4 regions of the Serpentinimonas maccroryi genome follow, and region 1 is predicted to be linked to each of the others. Evidence: predicted binding sites of a transcription regulator. Region 1 holds the regulator's gene; each other region holds the start of a gene.

Evidence for each region. Region 1 encodes sigma-54, which starts transcription at its own class of promoters, with help from an activator protein. Its sites were predicted from a motif close to TGGCANGNAANCTGCTTT; they were not measured.
Region 2: the regulator sigma-54 is predicted to act here: its motif matches at 1,504-1,521, upstream of SMCB_RS12340 (pilin).
Region 3: the regulator sigma-54 is predicted to act here: its motif matches at 1,789-1,806, upstream of exaC (acetaldehyde dehydrogenase ExaC).
Region 4: the regulator sigma-54 is predicted to act here: its motif matches at 1,506-1,523, upstream of SMCB_RS04905 (nitrate regulatory protein).

What each region holds. Positions count from the first base shown of each region.
Region 1 is NZ_AP014569.1:2,355,310-2,358,512, reverse strand. It holds gene SMCB_RS10865 (THUMP domain-containing class I SAM-dependent RNA methyltransferase) at 1-792, opposite strand, end outside; gene rpoN (RNA polymerase factor sigma-54) at 809-2,575, opposite strand; gene lptB (LPS export ABC transporter ATP-binding protein) at 2,589-3,203, opposite strand, start outside.
Region 2 is NZ_AP014569.1:525,840-529,042, reverse strand. It holds gene SMCB_RS13275 (nucleotidyltransferase domain-containing protein) at 1-92, opposite strand, end outside; gene SMCB_RS02380 (addiction module protein) at 348-572, opposite strand; gene SMCB_RS12340 (pilin) at 953-1,423, opposite strand; gene SMCB_RS02370 (SCO family protein) at 1,726-2,373, opposite strand; gene SMCB_RS02365 (NYN domain-containing protein) at 2,461-2,946, opposite strand.
Region 3 is NZ_AP014569.1:1,760,080-1,763,282, reverse strand. It holds gene SMCB_RS08115 (sigma-54-dependent Fis family transcriptional regulator) at 1-1,571, opposite strand, end outside; gene exaC (acetaldehyde dehydrogenase ExaC) at 1,861-3,203, shown strand, end outside.
Region 4 is NZ_AP014569.1:1,047,065-1,050,267, reverse strand. It holds gene SMCB_RS04905 (nitrate regulatory protein) at 177-1,463, opposite strand; gene tsaD (tRNA (adenosine(37)-N6)-threonylcarbamoyltransferase complex transferase subunit TsaD) at 1,592-2,641, shown strand; gene greA (transcription elongation factor GreA) at 2,826-3,203, shown strand, end outside.

The sequences.
Region 1 (3,203 bases):
CTGGCCACCGGGCAGGGGGCGCTCGGCGGCCTCGGCTTGCAGCCGCAGCGCCTGCCAGCGTTCGGGCCGGTGTGGCAGCAGGCGCTCGAAACCAAAGCGGCGCAGTTTGCCCGGCGCGATCTGCAAGGCGCGCTGCGCGGCTTCGATGGCCACCGTGCCGCTGCCGCAGCAGGGGTCGTAGAGCGGCTGCGGCTGACCTTGGGCGTCCAGGCCAGTCCAGCCGCTGGCGGCGATCATCGCGGCGGCCAGCGTTTCTTTGAGCGGCGCATCGCCCGTGTCGCTGCGCCAGCCGCGCTTGAACAGCGGCTCGCCCGAGGTATCGATGTAGAGCCAGACCTGATCCGGCCCCAGGTGGGCGTGCAGGCGCACCTGGGGTTGCACGGTATCGACGCTGGGGCGCTGGCCAAAGCGCTCGCGCATGCGGTCGCAGACCGCGTCTTTGATGCGCAGGGCGGCAAAGTTCAGGCTCTGGAACGGGCACTGGTGGGCCGTGAGCTCGACCTTGAAGGTCTGCGCGGGCGTGAACCACAGCTCCCACAGCACCTGGTGGGCGGCTTGGTAGAGCGCGTCTTCGTGCGGGCAAGGTTGCAGCGCCAGCCGCACCAGCACGCGCTGGGCCAGCCGGCTGTGCAGGTTGAGCCGCAGCACATCGTCCCAGGTGCCGGTGAGCTCGACGCCGCCGCGCTGGCGCTGCGCGCTGGCGGCCGCCGCTGGGCAGATGGCTTGCACTTCGGCCAGCAGGAAGTCTTCCACCCCGGCGGGGCAGGGCAGGAACAGGGTCAGGTTGTGCATGGTGGGCTGGGGCCGTTCAGAGCGCGCGGCGCAGATGGGTGGGGGCGATGCGCAGCGCCTCGCGGTATTTGGCCACGGTGCGGCGCGCGCAGGCGATGCCCTGGGCCTTGAGCAGGTCGGCGATCTGGTTGTCGCTCAAGGGCTGCTGGGGGTTTTCGGCGGCGATGAGCTGCTGAATCAGGGCGCGCACGGCGGTGCTGGAGGTGTGGGCGCCGGCCTCGGTGGCCAGCGCGGAGCCAAAAAAGTATTTGAATTCGAAGGTGCCTTGCGGCGTGGCCATGAACTTGGCGCTGGTCACGCGGCTGATGGTGGATTCGTGCAGCCCGACCTCGTCAGCGATTTCGCGCAGCACCAGCGGCCGCATGGCCAAGTCGCCGTGGCGGAAAAACTGGTGCTGGCGTTCGACGATGGCCGTGGCCACGCGCAAGATGGTGTCGAAGCGCTGCTGCACGTTTTTGATGAACCAGCGCGCCTCTTGCAGCCGCTGCTGCAGGCCGGCGTGGGCCTCGCCGCCCCGGCCTTGGCGCAGGGCCAGCGCGTAGGCGTCTTGCAGGCGCAGCCGCGGCAGCACCTCGGGGTTGAGCGCGACCTTGAAGCCGCTGCCTTGCACCGTCACGATCACGTCGGGGCGCAGCTGGTGCGGCTCGAGCACGGCAAAGCGACGGCCGGGCTTGGGTTCGAGGCGGGCGATGAGGCCAAAGGCGGCGCGCACCAGCGCTTCGCTGCAGCGGCACAGCTGCGCCAGGCGGCGGCTGTCGCGCCGCGCCAGCAGATCGAGCGGCTGCTGGCAGATGGCCAGCGCGGTGCGGCTCTCGGGGCTGTTGCGCAGCTCCAGTATCTGCAGCTGCAAGCACTCGGCCAAGTGGCGCGCACCCACACCGGTGGGCTCCATTTGCTGCAGATGCTCGAGGGCCTGCTGCAGCGCGTGCAACCAGTGCGCCAGCCGCGGGTCTGGCGCTGGTGGGTCGGTCGGCCCAGCGCGGTTGCCGGTGGCGGGTGCGCTTGCAATGAGGGATTCGCTGGCCTTGATCGCCTCAAAGGCGCGCTCCTGGGCGCACAGCGCCGCAGCCAATTCATCGAGCCCATCGGCCAGGTAGCCGTTGTCGTCGAGCGATTCGATCAGCGCGTGCAGCGCCAGCGCCACGCTGGGCTCGAGCCGCAGCGCCCCGGCTTGTTGGTGCAGGTGCTGCGCCAGCGACTCGGGCGCGCGCGCCCAATCGGGGCCCGAACCGTCGTCGGCGTCGGGCGCGGCGCCGTTGCGCAGCGCGCCCGGTTCGCCCCAATCGAGGCCTTCGCCCTGCGCTCCCAGCTCGCCCGGTTCGCCGGCCTCGGCTTGCGCGCCCATTCCCAGCGCCGCTGCCTCGCCATCCCAGGCGGCTTCGAAGGCGGTGTCGAGCGCCGGCACTTCGTTGGCCGATACCTCGTGGGCCGATACCTCATAGGCCACAGCCGAATCCATGCCGGATTGCGCATCCGCTTCGGGGCTGGCTGCGGCCCAAGGCGGCTCGGGCGGAGCGAGCGCGCTGGCTTCGGGCGCGCCGCCTAGGCCGTCATCGGAGGTGGAAGCTAGGCCACGGTCGGGGCTGCCATCGAGGCTGCCATCGAGGGAGTCGCTTGGCGTGTCGTCCGAGGTATCGCGCTCCAAAAAGGGGTTGTCGTCGAGCATCTGCCCCAGCTCTTGCTCCAGCTCCAGCGTGCTCAGCTGCAGCAGGCGGATCGATTGCTGCAGCTGCGGCGTGAGCGCCAGGCTCTGGCTCAAGCGCAGCGACAGTCCTTGCTTCATGGCGGCAGCGTGCTCAAAGGCGGAAGTGCTCGCCCAGATAGACCCGGCGCACCTCGGGGTTGGCCACGATCTCGGCCGGGGTGCCTTGGGCCAACACGCGGCCGTCGCTGATGATGCAGGCGTGGTCGCAGATGCCCAGCGTTTCGCGCACGTTGTGGTCGGTGATCAGCACGCCGATGCCGCGCTCTTTCAAGTAGCCGATGATGCGCTGGATCTCGATCACGGCGATCGGGTCGATGCCGGCAAAGGGCTCGTCGAGTAGGATGAAGCGCGGGTCGGTGGCCAGGGCGCGGGCGATCTCGACCCGGCGCCGCTCGCCACCCGACAGCGCCGGCGCGGGGGCATCGCGCAAATGGCCCACGTGCAACTCGTCGAGCAAGGCCTCGAGGCGCTGCTCGATGCGCTGCGGCGACAGCGGCCGGCCGTCGGGGTCGCGCTGCAATTCCAGCACCGCACGCACGTTCTCGGCCACCGTGAGCTTGCGAAAAATCGAGGCCTCTTGGGGCAGGTAGCCCAAGCCCATTTGGGCGCGGCGGTGGATGGGCAAGCCGTGGATCGCCTGTCCGTCCAGAAAGATGGTGCCGGCGTCGGGCCGAATCAGCCCCACGATGAGGTAGAACGAGGTCGT
Region 2 (3,203 bases), 780 kb from region 1:
TCTTTCAGGGTGTAGGCCCGCTCCGGGTGCGCGAGGGTGGCAGCCAGCACGCGCTGTACGCTGGGGGTAAAAAGGATGTCGGCGGCGCTCACGATGCCTCTTTTGTGACCATGGCTCCATATTTTAGGTATTTTTTCGGAAAATCCACTATATGTGGCCCTATGGCCACAAAACGTGGATTGATGGGCTGAGCCGCACAGCGCGACGTTGCCACCGCCGGCCTGCCCGAGCACGGGTTTTATGCCGATGCGTTTACCTCGGAGCGGGATAAGTTGGGGGGTTGAGGGGGCAACGGGCCGGGGCTGCCTACCGCAGATCGAGGGCGGCCAGCCGGTGTATAGACCGGCTCACGTCAGTTGGGCACGCAAGCGCTCCAGCACGGAATCGAGGGGAAGCATGAGCGATGGGTCTTGTGCGGCGCTGCGCTCGCGCGCTTGGGCAACGGCGTCCCACACCGCGACGCTGGCCGGGTCCACATCTAGGCTGGCCAGCACCCGGTCGAGCAGACGCGCCCGCTGGGCATCAGAGAGCTGCAACACTTGGGCTTCAAGCGCTTCGAATGTGGGTTCCATGCGGCTTTATTGGTTGGCGTGAGGGTTTTGTAGGCTTAGCAGAGCTGCCCGCTTGGCCGGAGCGCGGGCAAGGGCACATAAGGGCGCAAGATAGCAATCTTGAAGGGAGATTTTGTCGCCCAATCACTTCAAACTGCGGGCTACAAGCTGGATTGATGCCGATGCGTTTACCTCGGAGCGGGATAGGCTGGGGGGTGAAGGGGGCAGCGCTGGGCGCGGCGAGCGGCGGGCGCGACGAGCTCTGCGGACACGGCGTAGGGGGGACGAGGAACTAAAAAGGGCCCCGAAGGGCCCTGATGGTTGCAAACTGCCAACCCTAAGATGGCGGGCACGGGCTGGCAATGGTAGCCAACCTGAATCCAGACCCGCAGCCTAAAGGATCACGTTGCTGAGAAAGTGCAACCCGCAGGCCGCAAAGAAGCATCATTAGCAGTCCCAATATTGGTCTGGCATGACCAAACACCGGTGGCAGCCCGACTCAAGCGAATAAATTCACCGGCAACAGGTGCAGGGCCACCAATGATGGTACAAGTCAAACTCGCAGTCCCGTCAGCAGCGGCAGCAACGACAATGCCAGCACCGGCACCGCAGTTGGCTGTATCGGTCTGACTAACACCAGACCTAGCAACAGCCAATTGCTCGAACGTCTGAGTACCCTGCAGGGCTGGCAAATTTGCCATCATTTCATCAATACCAACTTTGCCGGCTGTAATTTCAGAAAGGGCAGCCCCGGCCTTAGCGCGCGCCGTGAAGTTTTGATACGCCGGAATGGCAATCGCCGCCAAAATGCCGATGATGGCCACCACGATCATCAGTTCGATCAGGGTGAAGCCTTTTTGTACACGTTTCATGGGAAGTTCCCTCCAAGAGTGGTTGAAAAACACGAGTTGAGCCTAAAACCGACCTCAAGGGGCTTGAGGTTGCATACAGTCTAGCAGCATCCGTGCCAAGCTGGGCGCTAGTCTTTGTGCCGCTGGGGCTGGGTAGGCTGCAGCAGGGCGGCTGCAGGGCGGCTGCAGGGGAGCAAAGCGTTGACGCAAAGCGGTTACACAACACGGGGCGGGTGCAAAATGGGCTTCACCTTGCCCGCAACCGCATCAAATTTTCACGTTAAATTTTGATGTGCAGCAGCTGTGCGCAGCCGCTGCCCGCATCAGCTGCGCGTGGGCTCGGCCAGCAGCAGCTTGACGTCGGCTGCAATGGCCTGCGCGCTGCTGCCAAAGGCGTGGTGCACGCGCACGCGGCCCGAGGGGTCGAACAAGAATTTGCCGGCCGAGTGGTCGATGGTGTAACTGCCGGGGGTGCTGCCCTCGACGCGCCTGAAGTACACCCGAAACGCACGCGCCAGCGCGGGCAGATCGGCCTCGGGGGCGTAGAGGGCCAAAAAGCTGGGGTCGAAGGCGGCCATGTAGGCGCGCATGATCTCGGGCGTGTCGCGCGCCGGGTCTAGGCTCACAAACAGCACCTGCAGGCGCTCGGCCTGCGCGCCCAACAGCCGCCGCGCATGGGCCAGGTTGCCCATGCTGGTGGGGCACACATCGGGGCAGTGCACGAAGCCAAAAAATAGGGCCACCACCTGCCCCCTAAAGTCGGCCAGGGTTCGGCGCACGCCGTTGTGGTCGGTCAGGTCAAAGCCCTGGGCGTAGCTGGCGCCGGTGATGTCGATGCCGGCAAAGGGCGAGCGCGGCCCGCAAGCCGCCAGCAGCCCCCCCGCGCCCACGGCCAGCAGCGCGCGCAGCAGGGCGCGGCGGGGGTGGGGGCGAAGGCGGGGGTAATGCGGCGGCTGCGGTCTGCTACTCATGCGTGGAATTGTGCCCCAAAGGCTGTGGCGCAGCGCAGCGCAAGCTTTTCTAAGTGGGCGTTGGCGCGGGTGGGCGCATGTTTTTGGTTACCAAGACGGCGGCTTGCTCAACGCCGAATGAGGAATGCGCTCGGGCAACTGGGCATTTCTCAGGTGTACTGGGCTCAGCGGTTTTGACCAATGGACATGCCGCGACAGGTCGCTCGAGATCCGGCGGTGATCATCACCAGGAATCGGGGCTACCAGCCCCAAGCGAAGCTCGGCATGATGACGCCGCACCGTTGCCAGCGCAGCTTCCAAGTCAGAGTCGTTGCTGCACACAACCGCCTGCTCGTAGGCGCCAGTCCAAGCACCAGCGATCAAATCCGCCGCGAGGTTGACGTCGGTTTTCTTTTCGTTGAAATCGTAAACCTGCACCCTCTGCAGATCCGGCGCTTGGGCAATCGGGGTGACCAGTCGCTGGAAAGGCGTTGTGGCGATGATCTTGCCTTCGACAATGGTGATTCTGCGCAGGGTACATCTTGCGCAGCGCCTGCAGATAGCGTCGCTGGCGTTGGGGCGACTCCTGGTCATCGCACATCCGGCCCAACACCGGCGCCGTGTAGTAGCGGACTTCAACCAGATCAACCTCAGAATCAAGTGCGTGGTCGCGAAACAGGGCGTACAGATCCAGCCACTTGAGCGTGGTTTTTCTGAGCAACCCGTAGTACAGGTTGTAGCCATCGACGTAGACAACAGTGCGCAAAAATCCACCTCCAGAAATGACAAAGCCGCCCGAGGGCGGCCTGTCGCCCCAAGAGCACTTGGCCAAACCAAGCGGTCAAAGGGTG
Region 3 (3,203 bases), 600 kb from region 1:
AGCGGCGGCAGTTCGACCATGAGGCCGTTGATGCGCCAGTACAGATCGGCGCGAAAGCGGCCGGCCTCGACCTCGAGCCGCAGCGGCCGGTGGCTGGCGCTGATCAGAAAAAAATCCAGCGGCTCGGCCTTGTGCGAGCCCAGCGGCGTGACTTCGCGCTCTTGCAGCACGCGCAGCAGCCGGGTTTGGGTGGCCAGCGGCATGTCGCCGATTTCGTCTAGCAGCAGGGTGCCGCCGTGGGCTTGGCGCAGCAGCCCGGTGCGGCCCTCGCGCCGGGCACCGGTGAAGGCGCCGGGGGCATGGCCAAACAGCTCGGCCTCGATCAGCCCCTCGGGCAAGGCGGCGCAGTTGAGGGCCACGAACGGCCGCTCGTGCCGGGGCCCGCTGGCGTGGGCGGCGCGTGCCAGCCACTCTTTGCCGACGCCGGATTCGCCCTGAATCAGCAGCGGGATCGGTTTGTCGAGGATGCGGCGCACCTTGGCGCAGGCGCTGCGCCAGCCGCTGTCGCCGCTGTCGAGGCGGGCTAGGGCGTCGGTGGGTGCGTGGGCCGTTCCACCGGGTAAGCCCACCATTGTGGCATTCGGGGCATTCGGCACTGCCGGACTCAATGCAGGCGGCCGTGTGGGCGACCGCAAGCCCAGCGCCGCCGCACCGGGGTGCAGTTGGCCATACAGGGTGCGTCCATCGTGCAGCCGCAGCGCCAAGGGCTGCTGTGGCTGGCGCTGATGCAGGGCGTGCAGCTGCGCCAGATCGAGTGGCAGCCAATGCTCGAGCCGGGTCGGCGGCGTACCCAGTTGCCGGGCGTCGAGCCGCAGCCACGCGCAGGCGCTGCGGTTGGCAGCGATCAGGCAGCCGTCGTCGGCGACGACCACAATGCCTTCGCCCAGCGAGCCGATGCCCTCGGCGCGCGGGTGCAGGTGCAGCCGCGTCTGGCCCGGGTGCAGGGTGCAGAGCAGGCGGTTTTCGACGTTGCGCGCGGCGGTGTTCACCAGCCCCAAGCTGTAGGGGTTCCAGCGCCCGTGTTCGGCCGAGATGTCGAGCACCCCGAGCAGGCGCCCGGTGCCAGAGGCGATCGGGGCGGCGGCGCAACTCAAGAAAGCGTTGTGCTCTAGGTAGTGCTCGGCCCCTTGGATTTCGACCGCCTCGCCCTCGGCCAAGGCGGTGCCGATGGCGTTGGTGCCGCGCTGCGCTTCGTGCCAAGTGGCCCCGGCCGACAGCGCCACACGCTCGGCCTTGCTCAAAAACCGCCCCTCGCCCAAGGTGTGCAGCAAGGTGCCACCCGCATCGGCCAGAATCACCATGCCTTGCGCCAGCCGCACTTGCTCGAACAAATACTCCATCGCCGGCAGCGCATGCGCCAGCAACTCGTGCTGGCTGGCGCGCAAGTCGCGCAACTGCGTCTGGCCCAAGGGGTCGGGCAAGGCCCGCGCCACGGGCAGCAGGCCCGCAGCCAAGCTGCGCTGCCACGAGCGCGCCAACCGCTCGCCCAAGGCGCCGGGCGGGCAGACACCGTGTTCCAGCAAATGTTGCCGGCAAGTGCGCAGAGCCAATGCCTGCAGGGGTGCGCGCATGTTGTCTCCTGGGCGCTGCTTTTGAAGGTCTGGCCGCCAGTATAGGCACTAGACGGGCCTGGCGCAAGGTTTATTGCGCGGCTGCGCCGACACCTGTCCGGTTTTGTGACAGGTGTCGCGTTTTGCAACCGGCGCCCTGCGTGCAGGGCCGCTGCTGCAGATCGCTGTTGCGGTGGTGCGCGCAATCAAATCAATGGCTTAGAAAATAAATCCGGGTTGGCACGAAACGTGGTTATAGGTCGTCGCCACATCGGCAATTGTTTGCAACCCCCGTACAGAGGAAGACACCATGATTTACGCAGCCCCAGGCAGCCCAGGCGCCAAAATCGCCTACCAGCCACAGTACGACAACTTCATCGGCGGCAAATGGACCGCCCCGGCCGACGGTCAGTATTTCGACGTCATCACGCCCATCAGCGGCAAGGTCTATACCCGGGTGGCGCGCTCCAACGCCCGCGACATCGAGCGCGCCCTCGACGCCGCCCACGCCGCCGCCGGCGCTTGGGGCCAAGCCTCGGTAACCGAACGCTCAAACATTTTGCTCAAGATCGCCGACCGCATCGAGAGCAACCTCGAGCTGCTGGCCTACGCCGAAACCGTGGACAACGGCAAGCCGATGCGCGAGACGCTCAACGCCGACATCCCGCTGGCGGTGGACCATTTCCGCTACTTCGCCGGTTGCATCCGGGCGCAAGAGGGCGCCATCAGCGAGATCGACAGCCAGACCGTGGCCTATCACCTGCACGAGCCGCTGGGCGTGGTCGGGCAGATCATCCCGTGGAACTTCCCCATTCTGATGGCGGCTTGGAAACTGGCGCCGGCGCTGGCCGCGGGCAACTGCGTGGTGCTCAAGCCGGCCGAATCGACCCCTGTCTCGATCTTGATCTTGGCCGGGCTGATTGCCGACCTGCTGCCGCCCGGGGTGCTCAACATCGTCAACGGCTACGGGCGCGAAGCCGGCTTGCCGCTGGCGCAGAGCAAGCGCATCGCCAAAATCGCCTTCACCGGCTCCACCAGCACCGGGCGCGTGATCGCGCAGGCGGCGGCCAACAACCTGATCCCGGCCACGCTCGAGCTGGGCGGCAAATCGCCCAACGTGTTCTTTGCCGATGTCATGGCGCACGACGACGCCTTCCTCGACAAAGCGATCGAAGGGCTGGTGCTGTTTGCCTTCAACCAAGGCGAGGTCTGCACCTGCCCCTCGCGCGCCCTGATCCACGAATCGATCTACGACGCGTTCATCGAGCGCTGCCTCAAGCGCATGGCGGCGATCAAGCAGGGCAACCCGCTCGACACCGAGACCATGCTGGGCGCCCAAGCCTCCAAAGAGCAACTGACCAAGATCACCAGCTACCTCGATCTGGGGCGGCAAGAGGGTGCGCAGGTGCTGATCGGCGGTGCGCAGGCGCAGATGAGCGGCGAGCTGGCCGGCGGCTATTACGTGCAGCCCACGCTGTTCAAGGGCCACAACAAGATGCGCATCTTCCAAGAAGAAATCTTTGGCCCGGTGCTGGCCGTGACCACCTTCAAAGACGAAGCCGAGGCGCTGGCCATTGCCAACGACACCCTCTATGGCTTGGGTGCCGGGGTTTGGAGCCGCAACGGCAATGTGGCCTACCGCATGGGCCGCGC
Region 4 (3,203 bases), 1.3 Mb from region 1:
GTTGCCCCTGCGGCTCTGCGAGCCGGGTTCGAGCCGCCATTGGCGCGAACCATGCAGTCAATCAAGCAGATTCCGTGCCAAAGTGCTTTGGGGTTGATTTTGCGGGGTGATTGGGGCTCTGGTGCTGCCTTTGCACCCTTTTGCCGCCCCGGCGCACCAAATTCGGGCCCGGTTGCTTACCTTCTTGGTGCAAGCAGGCGGCTCATCGAGAGCACCGCCTCGGCCACATCCACCATGCGCTTGTTCTGGTTCATGGCCAGCTCGCGCAGGGCTTTGTGTGCGGTCGGCTCATCGAGCTGCTGGTGCGCCATGAGCAGGCCTTTGGCGCGCTCGATCAGTTTGCGCTCGTTGAGGCTGGCGCGCAGCGTTTCCAACTCGGCGGCGGCGGCTTGCAGCCGCTGGCCCTGTTCTTGCACCAGGTCGAGCACCGATTTTTCCAAACCGCCCGCCAGCCCTTGGGGTGTGGGCTGGAGGGTGGGGCGCGCAGCCTCAAAAAACGCGCTGCTCCGCTGTGTTTCGCTGGCCCCGTTGGCCCCGTTGGCCGCGCTGCCGGCCTGGTGCTGGCGCTGTTCGAGTTGCCCGATTTCGGCTTGCACCTGCGCCATGCAGGCGCTGGCTTGAGCTACCAAAGATTGCGTCAATTGGTCCTCGACCGGGCGCATTTCGTCCATGCACTGGCTGCAGCAGGCAAACCAGACCCTGCTCTGTGCCGGCTCCAGCGCCCCACCGGCCGGTGTTTGCAGCAGCAAACGGCGCATGCGGCTGCGCTCGACCAGAGGCTGGGCGCGCTGGCGCTCCTGCCAGAATGGCAGCAGCGCTGCGCTGGCAAAGGACTCAAACACTTCCAGGCAACGCTGCTGCGCCTCGATCAGATCAATCAGGTGCGCCTGTTCGTGCGCTTGCGCCTGTGCGCTGGCGAGCAGGGCGGCGCCAGCGGCGCGCTCTTGGCCGGCCCACTCTTTGCCTTGCATCAGGTTGAACAGCGCCACCAGTGGACGCAGCAGTTCGGGCGCGCTGGCGCTGTCGGCGGCCTCGAACACGACCGCCAGCAAACTGGCGATCAGGCGCGCGTAATCGGCCGACAGGCCTTGTGTGCCCAGTGCCATGGCGGCCACGCGCGAGCGCAGCAGCGCCAGCGCCTCCAGCCCTTGCAGCGCGTAGGCCACCCGGCTCAACAGCCGCGCACCGTGCGCTGAGGGGGCGGCGATCAAGGCTGCGGACTCGTGCAGCCACTGCGCGACCCAGCGGTCGGTGCACCGGGTTTGCTGGCGCAAGTCCGATTCGGGTGGGGCCTGCCCCATGCTGGCCTGCCCCACCCAGAGGCTGGAGAGTCCGCGTTCGCGTTGCAATTCATGCACCAGCGCGGCGGTGCTGCGGGCCAGCGCAATGCTCTGCGCCAGCCGCTGCAACTCGCTCAGTTCGGTGTGTTTGGCGGCCAGTAGGAAACTGAGGCTGGAGGTCATCGAGGGGGTGGTCAGGCGGCGCCGGGGTTGCGGCACATGTTTCAAGCAATTTCCATGCCCTTATGGGGCGAGGGAGGGTGTCGCGGTAAGGGTGTCGCGCAATACCGTGCCTGCCTTACACTCATCCCATGCTGATTTTGGGAATCGAAAGCTCGTGCGATGAAACCGGGGTGGCTTTGGTGCGCGCCGAGGCCGGTGCGGCTCCGCCGCGGCTGCTGGCCCAAGCCCTGCACAGCCAGGTGCAGATGCACGAGTCGTATGGCGGCGTGGTGCCCGAACTGGCCAGCCGCGACCACATCCGGCGCGTGTTGCCGCTCACCCACAGCGTGTTGCGGCAGGCCGACTGCACGCTGCAGCAGATCGACTGTTTGGCGTTTACGCGCGGCCCGGGCTTGGCTGGGGCCTTGCTGGTGGGGGCCGGGGTGGCGTGCGGCATGGCGGCGGCGCTGGGCAAGCCCACGCTCGGGGTGCACCACCTCGAGGGGCATCTGCTGTCGCCGTTTTTGAGCGCCGATGCGCCCGAGTTCCCGTTTGTGGCGCTGCTGGTCTCGGGCGGGCACACGCAACTGATGCGCGTCGATGGTGTCGGGCGCTACCACTTGCTGGGCGAGACCATCGACGACGCTGCCGGCGAGGCCTTCGACAAATCGGCCAAGCTGCTCGGGTTGGGCTACCCCGGCGGCCCGGCGCTGGCGCGGTTGGCTGAGCACGGCCGCGCCGACGCCTTCAAGCTGCCGCGCCCGCTGCTGCACAGCGGCGATCTGGATTTTTCCTTTGCCGGCCTCAAAACCGCAGTGCTCACGCAGGTGCGCAAGCTGGGCGCTGAAATCGACGCGCGCCGGGCCGATCTGGCCGCCGCCACCGAGGCCGCCATCGTCGAGGTGCTGCTGAAAAAATCGCTCGCCGCCTTGCAGCAAACCGGTTTGCGGCGGCTGGTGGTGGCCGGCGGCGTGGGTGCCAACCAGCGCTTGCGCCAGCAGCTCGACGCCGCTGCCCAGCGCCTGGGGCTGCGCGTGCACTACCCCGAGCTGCACCTGTGCACCGACAACGGCGCCATGATCGCGCTGGCCGCCGCGATGCGCTGGCAAGCCGGCCTGATGCCCGCCGACGCCCGCGGCGAGGGCTACAGCTTCGCGGTGCGGCCGCGCTGGCCGCTGGCGCAGAGCGCAAGCGCCTAAGCCGCCGCGCAACCGGCTTGATAGGCGCTACACCATCTAAGGGGCACATCGTGCTGCAAGCGCAGTGAGGGCGCCGCGCGAGCGCCGTGGACACGCCGTGGAGCGCAGCCGCGTTCGGGCATAATATCCGTTCATCAACCGCCGGGTCTGCACAGCTCGGCGGTTCGCATTTGGAGACGCAACAATGCCCACCTATCCCGTAACCAAGCGCGGCGCCGAACAGCTCAAATCCGAGTTGCAGCGCCTCAAATCCAGCGACCGCCCGGCGGTCATCAACGCCATCTCCGAGGCGCGCGCCCAAGGCGACCTGAGCGAGAACGCCGACTACGACGCCGCCAAAGAGCGCCAGGGCTTCATCGAAGGCCGCATCGCCGAAATCGAGAGCAAGCTGGCGCAGGCTCAGGTCATCGACCCGGCCACGCTCGACGCCGGCGGCCGGGTGGTGTTTGGGGCCATCGTCGAGCTCGAAGACGAACTCAGTGGCGCGGCGGTTACGTACCAGATCGTGGGCGAAGACGAGGCCGACCTCAAGCAGGGCCTGATCAACATCTCGAGCCCGATC